4 regions of the Anaerobacillus alkaliphilus genome follow, and region 4 is predicted to be linked to each of the others. Evidence: riboswitches for the same ligand, from Rfam matches in the RefSeq annotation. Region 4 holds a riboswitch; each other region holds the start of a gene.
The links. Region 4 has a riboswitch for cyclic di-GMP ahead of DS745_RS09050 (DUF5667 domain-containing protein). Riboswitches for the same ligand answer to the same signal wherever they lie in the genome.
Positions count from the first base shown of each region.

Region 1: linked by a shared signal. The riboswitch ahead of DS745_RS09800 (hypothetical protein) and the one ahead of DS745_RS09050 (DUF5667 domain-containing protein) in region 4 are both predicted to bind cyclic di-GMP.
Region 2: linked by a shared signal. The riboswitch ahead of DS745_RS01430 (GGDEF domain-containing protein) and the one ahead of DS745_RS09050 (DUF5667 domain-containing protein) in region 4 are both predicted to bind cyclic di-GMP.
Region 3: linked by a shared signal. The riboswitch ahead of DS745_RS08625 (DUF192 domain-containing protein) and the one ahead of DS745_RS09050 (DUF5667 domain-containing protein) in region 4 are both predicted to bind cyclic di-GMP.

Region 1 is NZ_QOUX01000032.1:187,139-191,547, forward strand. It holds gene DS745_RS09785 (SulP family inorganic anion transporter) at 1-838, shown strand, start outside; gene DS745_RS09790 (universal stress protein) at 926-1,345, shown strand; gene DS745_RS09795 (hypothetical protein) at 1,489-2,061, opposite strand; cyclic di-GMP riboswitch class I at 2,203-2,286, shown strand; gene DS745_RS09800 (hypothetical protein) at 2,319-2,804, shown strand; gene DS745_RS09805 (coiled-coil domain-containing protein) at 2,829-3,728, shown strand; gene sigI (RNA polymerase sigma-I factor) at 3,903-4,409, shown strand, end outside.
Region 2 is NZ_QOUX01000001.1:275,317-279,725, forward strand. It holds gene DS745_RS01415 (HAD family hydrolase) at 1-55, opposite strand, end outside; gene DS745_RS01420 (YozQ family protein) at 182-391, shown strand; tRNA gene DS745_RS01425 (tRNA-Gln) at 503-572, shown strand; gene DS745_RS01430 (GGDEF domain-containing protein) at 824-1,813, opposite strand; cyclic di-GMP riboswitch class I at 1,893-1,980, opposite strand; gene DS745_RS01435 (aminopeptidase) at 2,030-3,262, opposite strand; gene DS745_RS01440 (peroxiredoxin) at 3,410-4,093, shown strand; gene DS745_RS01445 (alpha/beta hydrolase) at 4,185-4,409, shown strand, end outside.
Region 3 is NZ_QOUX01000030.1:19,381-23,789, forward strand. It holds gene nrfD (NrfD/PsrC family molybdoenzyme membrane anchor subunit) at 1-197, shown strand, start outside; gene DS745_RS08615 (formate dehydrogenase accessory protein FdhE) at 561-1,421, shown strand; gene mobA (molybdenum cofactor guanylyltransferase) at 1,448-2,047, shown strand; cyclic di-GMP riboswitch class I at 2,404-2,490, shown strand; gene DS745_RS08625 (DUF192 domain-containing protein) at 2,618-2,995, shown strand; gene DS745_RS08630 (Flp family type IVb pilin) at 2,979-3,161, shown strand; gene DS745_RS08635 (A24 family peptidase) at 3,262-3,768, shown strand; gene DS745_RS08640 (TadE/TadG family type IV pilus assembly protein) at 3,879-4,262, shown strand; gene DS745_RS08645 (TadE/TadG family type IV pilus assembly protein) at 4,267-4,409, shown strand, end outside.
Region 4 is NZ_QOUX01000032.1:3,333-7,741, forward strand. It holds gene DS745_RS09035 (methyl-accepting chemotaxis protein) at 1-515, opposite strand, end outside; gene DS745_RS09040 (HAMP domain-containing protein) at 494-787, opposite strand; gene DS745_RS09045 (hypothetical protein) at 817-1,017, shown strand; gene DS745_RS09050 (DUF5667 domain-containing protein) at 1,206-2,459, opposite strand; cyclic di-GMP riboswitch class I at 2,523-2,606, opposite strand; gene DS745_RS25505 (CPBP family glutamic-type intramembrane protease) at 2,745-3,041, opposite strand; gene DS745_RS09060 (PspA/IM30 family protein) at 3,605-4,240, shown strand; gene DS745_RS09065 (TFIIB-type zinc ribbon-containing protein) at 4,257-4,409, shown strand, end outside.

The sequences.
Region 1 (4,409 bases), 180 kb from region 4:
ATCCATTCCGTTAACATTTGAAACATTAATGATCATTTTTCCATACGCATTAGCACTTTCAATTGTTGGTTTATTAGAGTCTTTATTAACGGCTCAAATCGTTGATGATATGACAGATACGGATAGTGATAAGAACAGAGAAAGTCGCGGTCAAGGGATTGCCAACATTGTTGCCGGCTGTTTCGGTGGGATGGCTGGTTGTGCGATGATTGGTCAGTCAGTGATCAACGTAAAATCAGGTGGTAGAGGACGCTTATCAGCTTTAGTTGCTGGACTTTTCCTGATGTTTTTAATTATTGTCCTTGGCTCGGTTGTTGTACAAATTCCGTTAGCGGCCTTAGCTGGAGTTATGTTCATGGTTGCAATTGGGACATTCGACTGGAATTCATTAAAAACACTTCACAAAATTCCTAGAACAGACGCAACTGTTATGGTTGTTACAGTCTTAACTGTTGTAATTACTCATAACTTAGCAATTGGGGTTTTAACAGGTGTTCTTCTAAGTGCAATTTTCTTCGGAGCGAAAATTTCAAAGGTTCACGTGACTTCTAAACTTTCACACTCAGGTGATAAGAAGACTTACTTTGTTGAAGGGCAACTATTCTTCGTATCGGTTACGGACTTTATTGCTGCCTTCGATTTCAAAGACGCTGTTAAAGAAGTGGAAATCGATTTTAGCCGAGCCCATCTATGGGATGACTCAGCGATAGGTGCGATAGATAAGGTTGAAATGAAATATGAACAAAGTGGAATTACCGTTCATTTTACCGGGTTAAATAAAGAAAGCTCATTATTAGTACAAAAAATTGGTGGCTTATCGAAAAATTCTGGCCATTAATGTATACTGTTAGAAACATACAAAAGTGTCTGTTCATCTTAGATGACCGGCACTTTTGTTTTATTATACGAAAATGGGGGTTATTTCATGTTTGAACATATTTTGCTAGCGGCTGATGGTTCAGCACATTCACTACGAGCAGCTGAAAATGCTATTCACTTAGTAGGGGGAAAAGAACAAAGTAAAGTGACGATTGTATATGTAGTTGATGGAGCAACCTCAAAATCAGATGTGCTACGAATTGGGGACAGTAAAGATATCGCTGAAAAAAGAAAAGAGAAACTAAAGGATATTCTTACATTATTAGAAAAATCATCGATAGCACATGAATTAAAAATCCTTCACGGCGACCCAGGAGAAACAATTGTAGAGTTCGCTAATAATCAAGAGTTTGATTGCCTGGTCATTGGTAGTCGCGGCCTAAATAGTTTACAAAGCATGGTACTTGGTGGGGTTAGTCACAAAGCTGCGAAACGTGCGAAATGCCCTGTGATGATAGTTAAGTAGAATTGTGAATTATGAATTATGAATTATGATTGATAGAACAAAGCTCAGTTCAAAATTGAACTGAGCTTTGTTTGCATTAAAAATAATTTTACGGAACTGCGAAGCCTAGCCCTATCCAACAATTCAAAATTCAAAATTGACAATTATTTTTCATGATGATGATGAGAATGGTCAGTCTCTTCTTGATGATTAGGCAAGGAATAATGATCTGTAAAATAAAAGGCCAGTAAGATAACAATAAATAAAGGAAACCGTCTCCTAAAGAAGAAACTCCTCCAACCTTTTTCTTTAACTGTTACTTCACCTTGCATCATCAATAGCAAAATAAAGAAAACGCCAGCAGCCAGCACAATGATTACGTTCATCGCATTGTTAGCCATATCACTCGAAACCATTACACCTAGCATAGCTCCCATCATTCCACCCATTGCTCCTGAAAGAAAACCGTCTAAAATGGCCATCATACTAATTGGAAATCCAGCTATAGTTCCCATAATTGCACCAAATAAAATACTTATGACCGTGATTTCAAAAAAATGTTCCGGAAAAATAAGACCCATAATCGTCCCAAAAGATAAACCAAGTGTCATCCCAATTGTCATCGCAATCATCATCCCAGCCATAGTGGAGATGTGTTTCCGATACAAAAATAAAAAGCTAAAGATCCAAGCGATAATACATGTGTAAAGTAGAGTTAAAAGTATCTCTAACCCCATATGAGCACCTCCCTACTTAATAATTCATATGAACGTTTTTCAAAATAAGTACAAGTTCTCTCTTAAACAAACGTTTAATTAAATTTCATTCCCCCCCTTAAAATGAAGTAATTCTCCGTATAGATAAGCAAGAAAGAAAAAACAAGTAAAGGGCAAAACCATTGAAAGGTGGTGACGCAAAACTACAGGGACTAAGGGTTCAACCTATGTTAGCCAGTTGCCAAAATGATATTATGGGAAATTTGAGGTGAGAGAACGTGAGTCATAAGGTAGTACATATATTTCTCATCATTCTTTTGACTGCTTTAGTTGGTTGTAGTAAAGCTACGGAAGAAGTTACTGATAACAATCCGAATGGTGATGGTAATAACTACTACGATAATTCCGAACTAGGAATATCAATTGAGGCAGAAACTGGTTGGGTGCTTGAGAAAGAGACCTCACAAACTGTGAAGTTTACGCGTGATAATATAATTGGTTTGATCTCTGTTATTCCAAAAGAAAAAACTGTGTCAGAAATAAAGAAAGAGCTATTATCAGGTGCAGGTGAGGTTACTGTCGTTGGTGAAGGACTTAATTTTATTGCTTGGAAAACTGAGCTAGAAGAAAGCATTCGCACACAGATATGGATTGAGGAAAAGTCAGATCGTCAAATAATAGTCACGATGATGACACCTGACGAAATGTTTGAAGGTAACAGAGAGACGATAGAAGATTTTCGTGAAATGATAGAAATTTATTAAGTGAACAAGGAGAGGAACTAAACGATGAAGAAAATTATATCAACAGCAATTTTAGTAGGTGGTTTAACAATGGGTGGAGCAACCTTTGCCGATAGTGTTGACAATAAAAAAACAGGTGTAGATGAATTGCTATTTCATATCTTTGAAGGAAATGCTCAACTAACGAAAAATGTTGTCCAAAGGGTGATTGTTCAGGATCGCTTTACAGAAAATCGCCTTGATAAAATCGAAACTGTCATTGAAACTGGCGAGGAAAACGCAGTCGGAGAACTAGTTGAAGACATCGATCAGAATTTAGCAGCTATCGAAAATATCGTTGATGAAGCAGCAAAAATTGGTGAGGACATCACTGAACTAGAAGAGGTAATAGCACAAATTATCGTCAAACGTAGTCAAAATCTACTAGCATTATTAGAGCGAGATAACCTTCCTGAGCAAGCGAAGGCTGGAATTAGAAAAGCGTTGGCTAATCAAGAAAGAGCGATGGCTCGTGTGGCAAAAGCCAAAGACCTTTGGAAGTCTGTTGAAGAAGCGATCGCAAAATTAGAAGAAGAGCTAGTAACGGCAGAAGAAGTTGAACTTGTAGAAGAAACAATTGAAGTAGAAAGCGACGTTACAACAGAATTAGAAACAGAAGAAGTAGAAGAAAGCAACAAGCATGTTGTAAAAACAAATGAGAAAGTAGAAAGAACGTTAACTAAGGCTGCAGAGAAAATTCAAAGAACTGAAGAGCGTGCTACAAAACATCTTGAAAAAGGTCAAACAAAAGCTCACGAAAAGGCTCTAGAAAAAATTGAAAGAACACAAAAGCAAGCACAAGAGAAGGTAGAAAGAACATTAGAGCAAGCTGCTGAAAAAGGAAATAAAGGGAATAAAGGTAACAAAGATAATAAAGGAAACGGCCAAGGTCAAGGAAGACCATAATACAAGGCCACAAAAAGAGACTTGCTCAAGCCATCACTAGGTATATTGAGCCAGTCTCTTTCATACGTTATTCAGTTAGTTGGTTTTACTGGTAATATCTTTTACTTTCTTTGACTACATAAACGAAGGATAATAGAAGGATGTACGTATAAATCGGTAAAGGAGGCGTAGGGGATGGAAACCGCTAATGTCGTAGAAGACACTGCTAGTGCCCAAAATGGTGATCAGTTTGTGCGTGAAAAGTTAATTCGTCATTACAAGCCTTACGTGCTTAATACCGTAGGACATATTTGTAAGAAGTATATAAGTTGGAGTGAAGAAGAGGCAAGTATTGGTCTAATAGCTCTAAATAAAGCTATTGATACGTATGACTCATCAAAAGGTAGGACCTTTCTTAATTACGTGTATCTATTAGTGCAAAGGGATTTGATCGATTTTTTTCGCAAAGAAAAGAATGAAAGGCATGTTTCGTTAAATGCCAATGTTATAGATGAAGGAAATCTTCAAACAAATTACGAAGTAGAGCAATCGTTGCAGCGTTATGAAAAGGAAAAACAAGCAAATGATTTAGTAGAAGAGATCCTAGAGCTAAGTGAGGAACTTGAGAAATACCAAATAAACTTTGAAGAATTGGAGAAGTTTTCTCCTAAACATAAAGATACGAGGGAAAGTTTGTTTGAA
Region 2 (4,409 bases), on a different contig from region 4:
GAAACGTCTCTTCTGGAAATAATGTACCGTCAAAATCAAAAATGGCTACCTTCACTGATTAGCTTCCTTTCTAAATGTTATTTATTGTAATTGTATGATTTTGTTAATTGGTTTTGCAAGCTTAATTTTTAGATAGGAGAAACAAAGGCGGGCATACTACGAAAAAGGAGGTGTGTTTGTAATGGGAAAAAAGGATAATAAAAGTGTAAGTGCACAAGTTGCAGAAAATTCATATGATCCTTCAGATTATCATAGTAATAAAGATGTAGATAAGGGCCTAGCCATTACTCATGAACAAGTAAGTGATATGTATGTGGAAGGTACGATTGATGGTGAGATTGACAATTATGATGAAAAGCTGAAAGAGTTTCCTCGTCGTTCTGGAGAGTAGAGCACTCCCATATAAAATGCGAGCTTGGGGCGGCCCAGGCTCGTTTTATGTTGTAAGACAATAACTCGTGTATAAGTTTTTATCTTTCTGTAAAAGCTATAATTGTTTCATGAGTGCGTAGCTCAACGGTAGAGCAACTAGCTTGCCTAGTATTTAGCTGGTTCAATTCCAGCCGCACTCCTAGCCGTTCCCCATGAAGAAAAGAAAGGAGTTAGAGAAGGATTTTTATCTATTCTCTAACTCCTTTCTTTTTAGTTGGCTCTTTTCGTAAACATTTTTGCTTTTTTACCCTAAAAGGTGAAGATATCAGCCAATTAATTATGTAAGAAAAGAGCAATACTGACTTAATTAATTGTGCATTCTTAGTATTTTGTGTAAAATTCCGGCATTTGGGATTTTTACGAAAGCAACTAACTTTGCAAAAACAGCCTTTTAGTTAGAAAAAATTTTGTTGCGTCCCAAGTCTTTTGCTTTGTACAATAATTGATCTGCCTCGCTAAGGATTTCAACTAATTCATAATTATATTCGCTAGCTTCAACAATTCCTCCGCTTATCGTAATGGACAGGGTGCTGCCTTTGACATTAAACGAATGTAATTCAATCTTAGTACGAATATGTTCAAATATTTCAAAAGCATTATCCTTGGGTATCCCTTTTAGGATTAGCAGAAATTCTTCTCCACCCCAGCGTACTACATAGGAGTCTTTAGGTATTGTTTCTTTTATAATTGAGGCCGTTGTCTTTAAGATCATATCACCGGATAAGTGACCGTAACGATCGTTCAATTGCTTAAAATTATCTAGATCACAAAAAGCAATAGATAAAGGGAGAGAACCTTGTTTTGCTTTGGTAATTTCCTCTAAAAGGGCAGCTTCTCCTCCATTACGATTTAAAACCTCTGTAAGATAATCTATTTTAGAATTTCCAATGGTTTCTTTTAAACGTTCCTGATAAAAGAGAACACTGTACCCTAAGGCAAAGTAGGTAAGTGAATAAACTCCGCCTTGAATCATTTGTAAAAAGGTAACAGTAGACATTGAATAAATGTTAACGAACGTTAGTATGGATGCAGACAGTGCTAAAATAAACAAAGACCGATTATAAAATGACTGAGCTAGGATAGCAACCGACGAGATTACCGGTAAATAATACATCGGGTAAAACGGACTTTCTACGTTACCAGAAAAGTAAATAATGAAGAAAGCAACTAACAGCTGTGTCATATGAATGATGAATGGATACCGTTTTATGTACTTAATTGTGACTAGGTTGAAGATAGAAAGGAATATAAAAAGACCTAAAAGCCACGACCCGTTGCTCGTTCCCCAAAAGTACAAGACAACCCAAAAATATAGATTGCTTTGGAGTACAGCCAGGATTGTCATAACGATTTTCTCTTTTTTATCAATTGATGTAGTCATAATATCACCTCAATAAAAAAACATAAGACTTATTCGTGCCGAATAAGTCTTATGTTGAGCACAATCATTTCCAACATCATTCGGTAACCTAGCTATCATAGTTTTAAAAAACATTAGACCTATGGCTTTGCGTCCTAGACTTTCGTACTAGTTTGCCTTTATCAAATTATTACTATTTTACCATGAATAAGGAACTACTACAAATGATTTATTCTATTAAAACGCCCAGTTTCCATTTCTAAATAAAGGCTCACGTTCGCCGTCTTTGGTAACACCGTCTATGTTCATTTCACTTGAACCGATCATGAAGTCAACGTGAGTGATACTTGTGTTTACACAGTGCTGCTCAAGCTCTTCCTTGGACATTGTCTTCCCGCCTTCAAGGTTAAAAGAGTATGCATTTCCAATTGCTAAATGGCTTGAGGCATTTTCATCGAACAAGGTATTATAAAAAATAATGTTCGAGTTTGAAATAGGAGAGTCATGAGGAACAAGTGCTACTTCTCCTAAGTAATGAGAACCCTCATCTGTTTCGACTAAACGTTTTAATGTTTCATAGCCTTCTTCTGCTGTAAAATCAACAATTCTTCCGTTTTCAAAGGTTATGCTAAAGTTATTGATCACGTTGCCACTATAGTTTAATGGTTTCGTACTTTGTACAACTCCATGGACACCATCTCTTTTTGGAAGCGTAAATACTTCTTCAGTAGGCATGTTCGCGACAAAGTTAACCCCATTTTCGTTATTGCCACCGCCACCAACCCATAGGTGCTTTTCAGGAAGTTCAATTGTTAAATCGGTTCCAGGAGCCTGGTAGTGTAGCTTTGCATACTTCTTCTCATTTAAGTACTCAACTTTATTTAAAAGTTTACTATTATGTTCACGCCATGCTGCGACTGGGTCTTCTAAGTCTGCACGTGTAGCCATTAAGATAGCTTCCCATAGTTTTGCCATGCTTTCTTCTTCTGTTGTATTTGGAAACACCTTCTGGGCCCACTCTTTAGATGGAGCCGCAATGACGCACCAGCTGACTTTATCAGCTTGAACATAGTTGCGATATTTTTCAAGTGCTACTCCTCTAGCTTTATTGGCATTTGAAATTCTTTCAGGATCGACCCCTTTTAGTAGGTCTGGGTTTGCTGCAACAATACTCATAAATGCGGCACCGTTTTCAGCCAATTCTTCAAACCCTTTTGCTTTCCACGCCGGGAACTCCAAGAAAGCTTCGTCAGGGGCTAACGTATACTTTAATAGCGTAAGTTCTTCATCATTCCACTCAATGACGACATCTTTTGCTCCAGCTTCATAAGCTTTTTTAGCTACTAGACGGACAAATTCCATGTTGTTCGTCGGTGCGTTAATTACTAATGTTTGTCCTTGTTGAATGTTAATACCAACTCGTACTGCAATATCAGCATATTTTTCTAAGTTTTGTTCAAATGTACTCACAATCATTGCTCCCTTACGTATGTATTTTAAAGGTATTCAACCTCTATTAGTATCTTACCAAAAGAGGGGTGTAGAGGAAACGTTTTTCAATTCACCCCTCTCGTTATAGGCGCATATCATAGTTGTGACTGAGAGGAGTTGTGGGAGATGAACGAAAAGGAAAACTGCCTTCCCTTAATTGGAGAAAGATTTCCGGAAGTGGAAGTAAGAACAACCTTAGGGAAAAAGAAACTTCCTAATGATTATGAAGGGAAGTGGTTTGTACTGTTTTCACATCCAGGAGATTTCACGCCTGTTTGCACAACCGAATTTATCGAGATCCAAAGAAAAAGCGACGAATTTAAAGCTCTAAATACAGAATTGATAGGCTTGTCTATCGATGGTGTGTTTTCTCATATGAAATGGATTGAATGGATTCGTGATCATTTCCATGTAACAATTGAATTCCCGATTATTGCAGATGAATTAGGTCAACTAGCGAAAAGGTTAGGGATGATTTCCCCAACAGTTGGTCCGTTAACTGTTCGCACTGTTTTTATTATTGACCCCAAGGGACGTATTCGGCTTATGATGCACTACCCACCAGAGGTAGGCAGAAATAGCGATGAACTAATTAGGGTCATACATGCACTTCAAGCCGCTACAGAACATAAAGTGGCGACACCAGCCAATTGGCCGAATAATGAGTACCTTGGTTCTCAAGTAATGGTTCCACCTCCTAGTAACTTTTATAGTGTTCAAAAAAGGTTGGAGGATGCAAAGTTAGGTAACCATCATTGTTTAGATTGGTGGTTCTGTTATAAATCATTAGAAAACAACGAGTCTGGTTGATGTAACCAACTCGTTGTTTTTGTTATTGTCATTGTTTTGGTGTTTTTTGAGAATACATAGGGAAACTATTTATTGGAAGGAGGCGTCAGTTTTGAAAATTTTTAAAAAGATAGTATCCATAATTGCAGCTTTAGTACTGATATTTACGAGTTATGTAATTGTTTCTGTCCATTATTGGTCAATTCGAGATGAAGGAAGACTGCCAGTAAAGACTGCCGTTATTCTCCATGCAGTCAATAATAACCTAATTACAACAGATATGAAGCCACCCAAATTCTTAACACAACCTAGGCCAGCAACATTTGCTCGAGAGGAT
Region 3 (4,409 bases), on a different contig from region 4:
CAGTAACAAGAGGAATGTTTGGAATTCTATTATGGGGTGGCGTAGTAGTGGTTGGATTATTAGTTCCACTATTGTTAAAACTAAAGCCAAATCTCCTTGGTGTTAAGAATTCTTTAATCTTCTCAAGTGTATTACTTTTAGTAGGTGGATTTATCCTACGTTACGTTGTAATGATGGGGCCAATGTCATTTTGGTAAAATGAAAGGTGTAGAGCGTCGGTTTAGCGGCGACAAGCAAATGTTCTGACAGAAAAAAGTGTGGTTTTTCACTTTTTCTCTGGCAGAACATTTGACCTCGAGCCGCTGACGCTCAGAACTAGACACAAAATTTCCATAAAAATCAAGGGAGATAGTGAGTCAATCTATTTGGCTTTCTTTCTCCTTTCTTTTACAATAAAACTGTAAACGTAAACATATTATACCTAATTGTGAATAAATGAACTTTTGTTATTTTTTGTAAAAGTTCATTTATTTTCAAAATGTTAAAAGAAAATAAAAAGAGTAAAATCGTAATGAAAATGAGCTTGAAGAATGCTATAAAAAAGAGGAAGAGGGGCGATTATGAGTAGTATTAGAGGAGTAAAAAACGTTTGGAGTCGCTTAATTGACAATAACAAAGATTTTAAAGCTGTTTCAAAAATTCATATTGATTTAGTTGAGAGACTAGAAAAAGTTGAGCCGTTAGTTGCAAGCTTAGAATTAAGTAATGATGACATTGCTGCTAAATTAGCAGAAGGGATTCCATACTTAGAAGGCCAAGAAGAGAAAATTGACCTACAGTTTGCGATGAAACATTTTCGTGAGCTATCTAATTGGACGGGACTAGGTGATTCGCGTTCTATCTTTAAGAAAATGGGTAAAAAGGCAACTGATAAAGAGGTAGAACAATTGTTAAGAGCGTGGTTAACTGGCGATAGCACAGTTATTGATCAATTCGCTAATCAATATAATCTACAGTTAGATGTTCTATTTGTGGTAGCTCGCTATAGCTTACTACCAACCCTAAACCAATACCGTTTAGAATTTGAAAAAACAAAAGTGTTCAATGAGGAAGAGTGGATGAAGGACTATTGCCCGGTATGTGGTGATCAACACGGTCTAGCTGAATATCGTGGTAGTGAAAGATTTCGTCACTTTAGATGCTTGTCCTGTGCGGGAGACTGGGTATTCTGGCGAATTGCTTGTCCACACTGTGACAACAAGGATCATAATAAACTAAGTACGTTAATGATTAAAGAAGAAAAGGCTTCATTTCAAATTGATACGTGTGAGGAATGTTATGGGTATGTGAAAGGAATAAACAAGTTAGATCCTTCTAGCCCGATGTTTTTGTTACTCGATGATTTTGCTACATTCCATTTAGATCTTCTAGCAAAAGAAAAAGGATATCACAGACAAGGTACCTCGACAACGCTGCAGTAGATAGAAAAAGAGGGAAGGGGATAAGCATGAATGCTGGGTTAATTTTATTATCAGGTGGAAAGTCAAGTAGAATGGGGACAAACAAAGCACTTTTACCTATTGAAGGAAAAGCAAATATCGAGCGTATTGTTGATAGCTTAGGTGATGAGTTTACTGATCGAGTGCTAGTAACAAATAGTCCAGATGAATATGCATTATTAAAAGAAAAAGTTAAAATTGTAACGGATATATATCCAGGCTTGGGACCACTTTCAGGCATACATGCTGGATTATTGGCTTCATCAGCAGAATATAATGTCGTTGTTGCTTGTGATATGCCGTTTGTCTCAAAAAAATTAGCACGACTATTAGTGGAGAAAAGCGTGGGATATCAAGCTGCCGTACCTCGTTTTAACGGTATGAGACAACCATTGTTTGCGGTATATCACAAGTCTATTGTTAGTGAAATTGAGCAGTTCCTTAAGGGGAATGATTTCCGAGTCAATAATTTATGGGGAAAAGTAAAGATGTTATGGGTTGAGGATGAAAGTTTACAGTCAATTCCGGAAGTCGAAAAAGCCTTTTTTAACATGAATTATCCAGAGGAATATGATCAGGTGAAAAAATGGGTGTCAAAAGAACTATAGTTATACAAATAAGAATATAATAGTTCGATTATCATTGGAGTTGATTACGATCAACTCTTTTTTTTATGGTATTGCTCTTACATAGTTAATTTAGAATGTATAATACCAATTTATTTTTCGCTACTTAGTATTTTGGTTGGAGAGAGTAGGAAGAGTGTACTGAATAAATAGTAGTATATAAAGTCATGTATGTTGGAGGAAACCGATTTAAGGACTTTCAGTTCTGAATTTTTTGATAGTATATAAGTCTCGATGTGAAAATTCAGAAAATGATATTTTTGTTGGATAGGCTAAAACAAACATTTTATTTAAGATAATGACATAACATCACAGATTACGACAAACTTTTCGCTGTATCACGATAAAGGCAAAGCTAATGAAAGTTAGTGACGCAAAGCTAAAGGGGCTAAGGTGGACCTCCACTACGCCAGCCAGTTTCCGAAAGAAATAGGGAGTTTGTTTTTACTATTGCTTATGCAAATAGTATATACATAGTACACCTATCATGGTGTTCAACCCCACTTTCGGTAAGGTGGGGTTATTTTATTTGAGGCAAGGGGCGTAAAAGTTATGGTGAAGCTTGTAAATGGTAGCAACGGCAAGATATTAGCGGAAGATCTAAAAGTTGCTGATACATTTTTATCGAGGCTTCGTGGATTAATGTTTACCGACACCTTACCTTCAAATTGTGCCTTGCACATTATACCCTGCCGATCAATTCATAGCTTTTTTATGAACTATGCAATTGATGTAGTGTATCTAAATGCAAATATGCAAATTGTGGCTATCGATGAAGCGGTAGCTCCAGGGAAAATTGGAAAATTGCACAAAGGCACTATCTCAGTTGTAGAGCTGCCAGCCGGAAAAGTTGCAGCTACAGAAACAAGAGTAGGAAACTACTTACAAAAAATCGAAAAGGGAGAGGATTTATATGTTAAACAAATTTAAACAATTAGTAGTTCAAGAAGAAGGACAAGGTATGACGGAGTATGGGTTGATTTTAGGGTTAATAGCAGTGGTTGTAATTGGTGCGTTATCCTTGTTGGGTGGAGAGGTTAAAGGAATTTTTAATGATATAGTTTTAAAGTTTAATCCTGAAGCTAAAGTAGATTAATTATAAGAAATTTTTAAGGCTTTACGTTTACTGCGTAAAGCCTTTTTAAAAGAAGTAAATTAATGGTACAGTGAAATTTTATACCTAGTGAGGGAAATATATGTTATGGATTAATCTATTATTACTAGTTTTACTTCTTATATGCTTAATCACAGATTTGAAAAGTAGAAAGATTTATAACAAGGTTTTGTTTCCGACTCTAGCTTTTGCCTTTGTTGCCAACATAACCATTAGTGGTTGGTCAGGACTTGGATCTGTCTTAGTAGGTTTTCTAGTTGGTTTAGCAATTCTACTTATCCCTTTTTTATTAGGTGGAATGGGAGCCGGAGATGTAAAGCTTTTAGCAGTGATAGGCGCTTTAAAAGGTTCTGAATTTGTATTTACGACAGCGCTTTATATGGCATTAGTCGGAGGGGTTATTGCTTTAATTATTATCTTGATGAAAAAAGGAAGAGCTAAAGGACTATTGTATTATCTTGCTGCAAGAAAACATGGAATTGAACTTCCCTATGAAAAAAGTGCCCTGGCTGCAAAATATCCTTATGGTGTTGCGATTGTTGCAGGTGCTTTATTTGCCTTATTTATTCAGGAAACAAATCCATTCTAGTAAAAATTATTACTCACCTTACTACCTCAGTAAAAAAGCTGGATAGTAGTGGGGATTTTCAGTTTTATAGAGATGTTTTCTTAATTAGATTTGGTAAAGGAGAGGATAGAGTGAAATCTGAAGATGGACAAGCTTTAGTAGAATTTGCACTTGTTTTTATGTTACTAATGTTGCTTCTCTGTGGAATTGTTGACTTTGGACGTGCGTTTCATGCCTATCTTGCTCTTGATCATGCAGGGCGAGAAGCAGCCAGAATCGCTAGTATTGGAGAAAATGATGTGAAGGTTAGAGACGCAGCTAAGGCGGCGGTTCGACACCTGTCCATTAATGATACAAATATTAGCATAATTCCTGCCGCTAATATTCGTAAGCAAGGAGATTTTGCAACTGTGACACTTACCTATGACCTTGAATTTATTACACCGTTAATTGGTCGATTATTTACAGATAATCTTCTTAGTATTGAAAGTCGAACTGTCATGAGAGTGGAGTGAAATTATGAGAAGCTGGTTGAAAATAACTTGTCGAAAGCTTTATCGAGACCAACAAGGTGGTGTACTTGTTCTTGTCGCACTGATGATGGTTGTTTTACTAGGGGTTACAGCACTAGTAGTGGATCTTGGTAGAGTTTATGCTGAACA
Region 4 (4,409 bases):
CTAATCGCAGACACCTCTTGAATTTCAGAATTTACACCTTCAACCGACTCTAGTATCATATGGAAGATTTGTCCTGTTTCTTTTACTAGGGTTAATCCTTTATGGACTTCATTTGCGCCATTATTCATTACTTGGACAGCACGTGAAGTTCCTGCTTGAACGATTTCAATTAAATTAGCAATCTTGCTAGCAGATTTTTTAGATTGTTCAGCTAGTTTTCTGACCTCATCAGCGACTATTGAAAACCCTCTTCCATGCTCACCAGCTCGGGCAGCTTCGATAGCAGCATTTAAAGCTAAAAGATTCGTTTGATCAGCAATACTAGTTATTACAGCTACAAACTCATTAATCTCTTTTGAGTTATGATCTAAATCATTAATAACTCCACTAGTTTCACTTGCAGATTGATAGATTGACTCCATCTGCTTCATGACTTGCTGCAAGAGTTCATTTCCTTCATTGGCCTGTACGGTTGTTTCCTCTACGGTTTCTGCTACAACATTAGTGGTTTCCACCACTCATTGGATTCTATTGCTAGTTGACTAACCGCATTGGCGGACTCTATAGTATTACTACCTTGGATTTCAGAGCCACTTGCAACTTCCTGAATAGCTGTTGCAACTTGGTTGGCAGCAGAAGTAGTATGTTCAGCACTTGCCATTAACTCTTCAGCAGATGCAGCGACGTGTTCTGAAGTTTTACTAACATCATTAATTAATTCTCTTAAACTTAATCTCATTTTATTGAAGGAAAGGGCTAAATCACCAATTTCATCCTTGTTTTTTATATAACAACAACACTGAAAAGTCCATACTTATGGTTGAAGAACTAGTAAATTTAGCAAAGGAATATCAAGAGATTGCTGAGCTTTCTATTTCCTATAAAAAGCAAAATAAAGTAGATGAGATTTCAAAACTAATGCGTGAGCGAGGAAATGTATTAACAATAAGAATAACAGAGACTAGTGAACAAGTTCGCACTTATCAAGGGAATCAGCTTCACTTTACAATAAGATAATTTTTATGAGTGATAGCCAGAACAACCATTACCTACTTTATTCTACAATAATATCGGTACAAGGCTTAAAACTGTTTAGAGTATTAGCTGAATACACTGTTCTGTAACATTAGTGGATAAAAGTGGAATTTTACTTTAATAAGAAAATAAACATAACTCCCCTCGAAATGAGGGAGTTATGTTTATTCCTATTTACCTTTACCAGGGTTATTTTCATTTTCATTTTTGTTCTCGTTTTTCTTTTCAGATTTTCCATTATTAGTTTTAGGAAGAGCAGTTTTTTCTACTTCAACTGTTTTTTCTTCAGTTATACTATCAAACTTGCTTTCTTCAATTTCTGCTTGTTTAGTTGAGTTAGCAGGTTTGCTATTATCAGCTTTACTGTTAGTCTTATTTTGTTTGTTATCGTTTGCATCCTTGTTAGCTGACGCAATATTTTTCGTTTCAACTTGGTTAGAGACTACAGCAGGTTTTGAAGCTTCTTTCTGAACGATGGCCTTATTTGGTTTATTGGTGTTGGGCTCAGCTTTGTTCTCTATATCCGCTTGCTTATTAGCTACAGCAGGTTTGTTTGTTGCCACCTTTTCTAGACCGACATTCTGCTTTTGAGTCCCATTTGAACCAACTTTCTGGACGTTATTTTGAGTAGTAAGTAATGCAGTAGTAACTACTTCATCAGATGTTACAGGGACTTCATCAGTTTCATTATTATCCACTTCCGTATCTTCTACAACTGTTTTAACCTGCTGGCGTTTGTCTTTCTCTAATGCTCTTGCAATATTTCTCTCAAGAGCCTGTCTCGCACGGTCATTACCAACTTTTTCTAACGCGGCAGTTAAGGCAACGATGTTTGCGGCTAGTGTTGTTTCTGGATCAAGAGCCGTTTCTTCTTGATCTTCGGATACAGTACCATCAGTAATTTCACTTTCAGCTATTTCCGTGTCTTCTTCAGCAACTGCTTGTAACTGTTTATACTTTGCTAGTGCAAGCTCTTGTTGTTCAATTGCTTTTTGTATGATTTCATTGGCACGGTCTTCCTCGCCTAATTTAAGTAATGCTGTAGCTTCTCTAATTCGTTCTTCTGCAAAAGAAGCAAGTAACTCCGCCTCTTTTTCCGTATCAAACGTTAAAGCGAGTTGAACATTTTCCATTAAACTTTTTATAAAGTATAGAAAATCTCCTGGTAGAAGCTTTGGGGTATCAGCAATGATTTCCTCTTCAGCTGTTGTTTCAGCTTCGGTTTCGTCAGTTTTTAAATCTTCACTAACTTCTGCTGTTTCTTCGGTTGCTGTCTCTTCTTCAACTTCCTCTGTTTGAACATCAGTCTCTACAACAACTTCTTCTTCGATCGTTTCTTGATCATTGTCAGCTGCTACTTGCAATGTACCTAAACTGAAAATGAGAGCTGTTGCAATAATACTTGTCCTAAAAAACTTTGACATAAAAAATCCCTCCAAGATGTTTTTTGGAAGAAGTCGGAATGAACTGGGGACCATTCACCATTCTTCAGCGGTCCAGCCACCATAGTAATGTACCGTAGGCCTGTGACTTTGCGTCTCTATTTTTCAATAGATTTGCCTTTTTCAAATTGAGAACTAAATGTTTGTTCACCATTATCTTAATTATACGTTAGGCAATTAGGGAAATCATGCACTTTTTTACTTAATTACACCTAGTACTTTTGTCTACCGGTGCCTGTCACCACCCGAAATTTGTCGAATGGAAATTTACATACCAGGAGGAATGTACAAGTTTAAAAACATAAATACTGATAAATTCCCTACATCGACAAGCATATGTGAGTAAAGGGACCATCTCAAGCTTCTTGTCTTGTAGCGAATAAGTGACCAAACCACGCCCATTAGGAAAAGTGAGATATACATATGAGTTGATTTGTTGGCGATGGAGAAGACGCCCCACATAAGCGGGTGGCTTAATACGAAGAAGACTGTAGAGTAGGTAATGTTGAGCCATCTAGGTAAATTTCCACCAGCATCTAATAGTAACCCAGTAGAACAAGAAATCTATTTTTCTTAGAAATATGACTCACCTCCTTTTAATAGGTAAATTATACCATAAGGTGATATTTTACTACATAGAAAAAATAAGGCTGATACACGTGGAAGGGGGAGTCCCGTGTGTCAGCCTTATTTTTATATCAAATATAAAACCGAGTACGTATCGTAATTATTGCTTGTCTAATGCTTCTTGTTTGGCGTTCTCTAACATTTCGTTAATCGTTTCAATGTATTCTTGTAAACTCATTTGTTAAACACGCTCCTTTTTAAGTTTCTAGTCATAGTATTGCCAGGTTATGAAACTATTAAACTCTAGTTATACAATTTTTTTTAGAAAAAATTAATTTACAGTCCGAAACGATTAGTTTACAGTCCAAAATAAAAATTTACAGTCCAAAACGAGCATTTTACAGTCGAAAAAAAATATTTACAGTCCAAACCGACAAAAATACAGCATGGGGTATGCAGAGCGACAAACTCCCTGAAACTTTTCCTGACCTATTTCGTAAAAGTAGTATTACATTTATAATGAATAATGGGAATATTAGGTAGAGTGGAGGGAGTCTGACATGAGTTTACTAAAAAGATTTCGAGATATTATGGCGAGTAATATGAATGCAGCGATCGATAAGGCTGAAGATCCTGAGAAAATGCTTAACCAGTATTTGCGTGAACTACGCAGTCAGCTAGGAACTGCTAAGGCTGAAGCGGCAACAATGATGGCAACAGAGCAGCGAGCAAGACGGCAGCTCGATGAGTGTTTGGCAGAGATCAATAAATTCGAGCGTTATGCAGTACGCTCGTTAGAAATGGGAAATGAAGCGGATGCAAGGCAGTTCTTAGATAGAAAAGCACAGGTTGCCGTAAAGGAAGCTGAGTTGAAGCAAGTGTATGAACAAGCGGCCGCCAATGCGAAAAAGCTACGGGAGATCCATGAAAAGTTTCAATCAGATATTCAAGAGTTAGAAACTCGTCAAATAGAGTTGAAGGGCAAGCTTTCTGCAGCAAAAGTCCAACAGAAGATAAATCGAGGTTCTGAGTTGGAGGAAAAAGCGGAACGTACGTTGTTTGAAGCAGAAGCTCTGGCCGAACTAAATTCACCAGACAATGAGCTAGACCGCCTACTAGAGGAATATACTCAAAAGGATAGCTCTAGCGTTGACAATGAACTAGAAGCGTTAAAGAAAAAGTTAAACGGCAAGTAGTTAGGGAGGTGGAAAAATGCTTATTCATTATAAGTGCCCAGACTGTGGGAATGATATGAAGTTTAGTAGCGAGACGGGGAACCTTGCTTGTGATAGCTGTGGCAGACAGGATAATATAGAGGAATACCCAAAAGAGTTTATAACCCATGAGTTTGCAGAAGGGGAAACG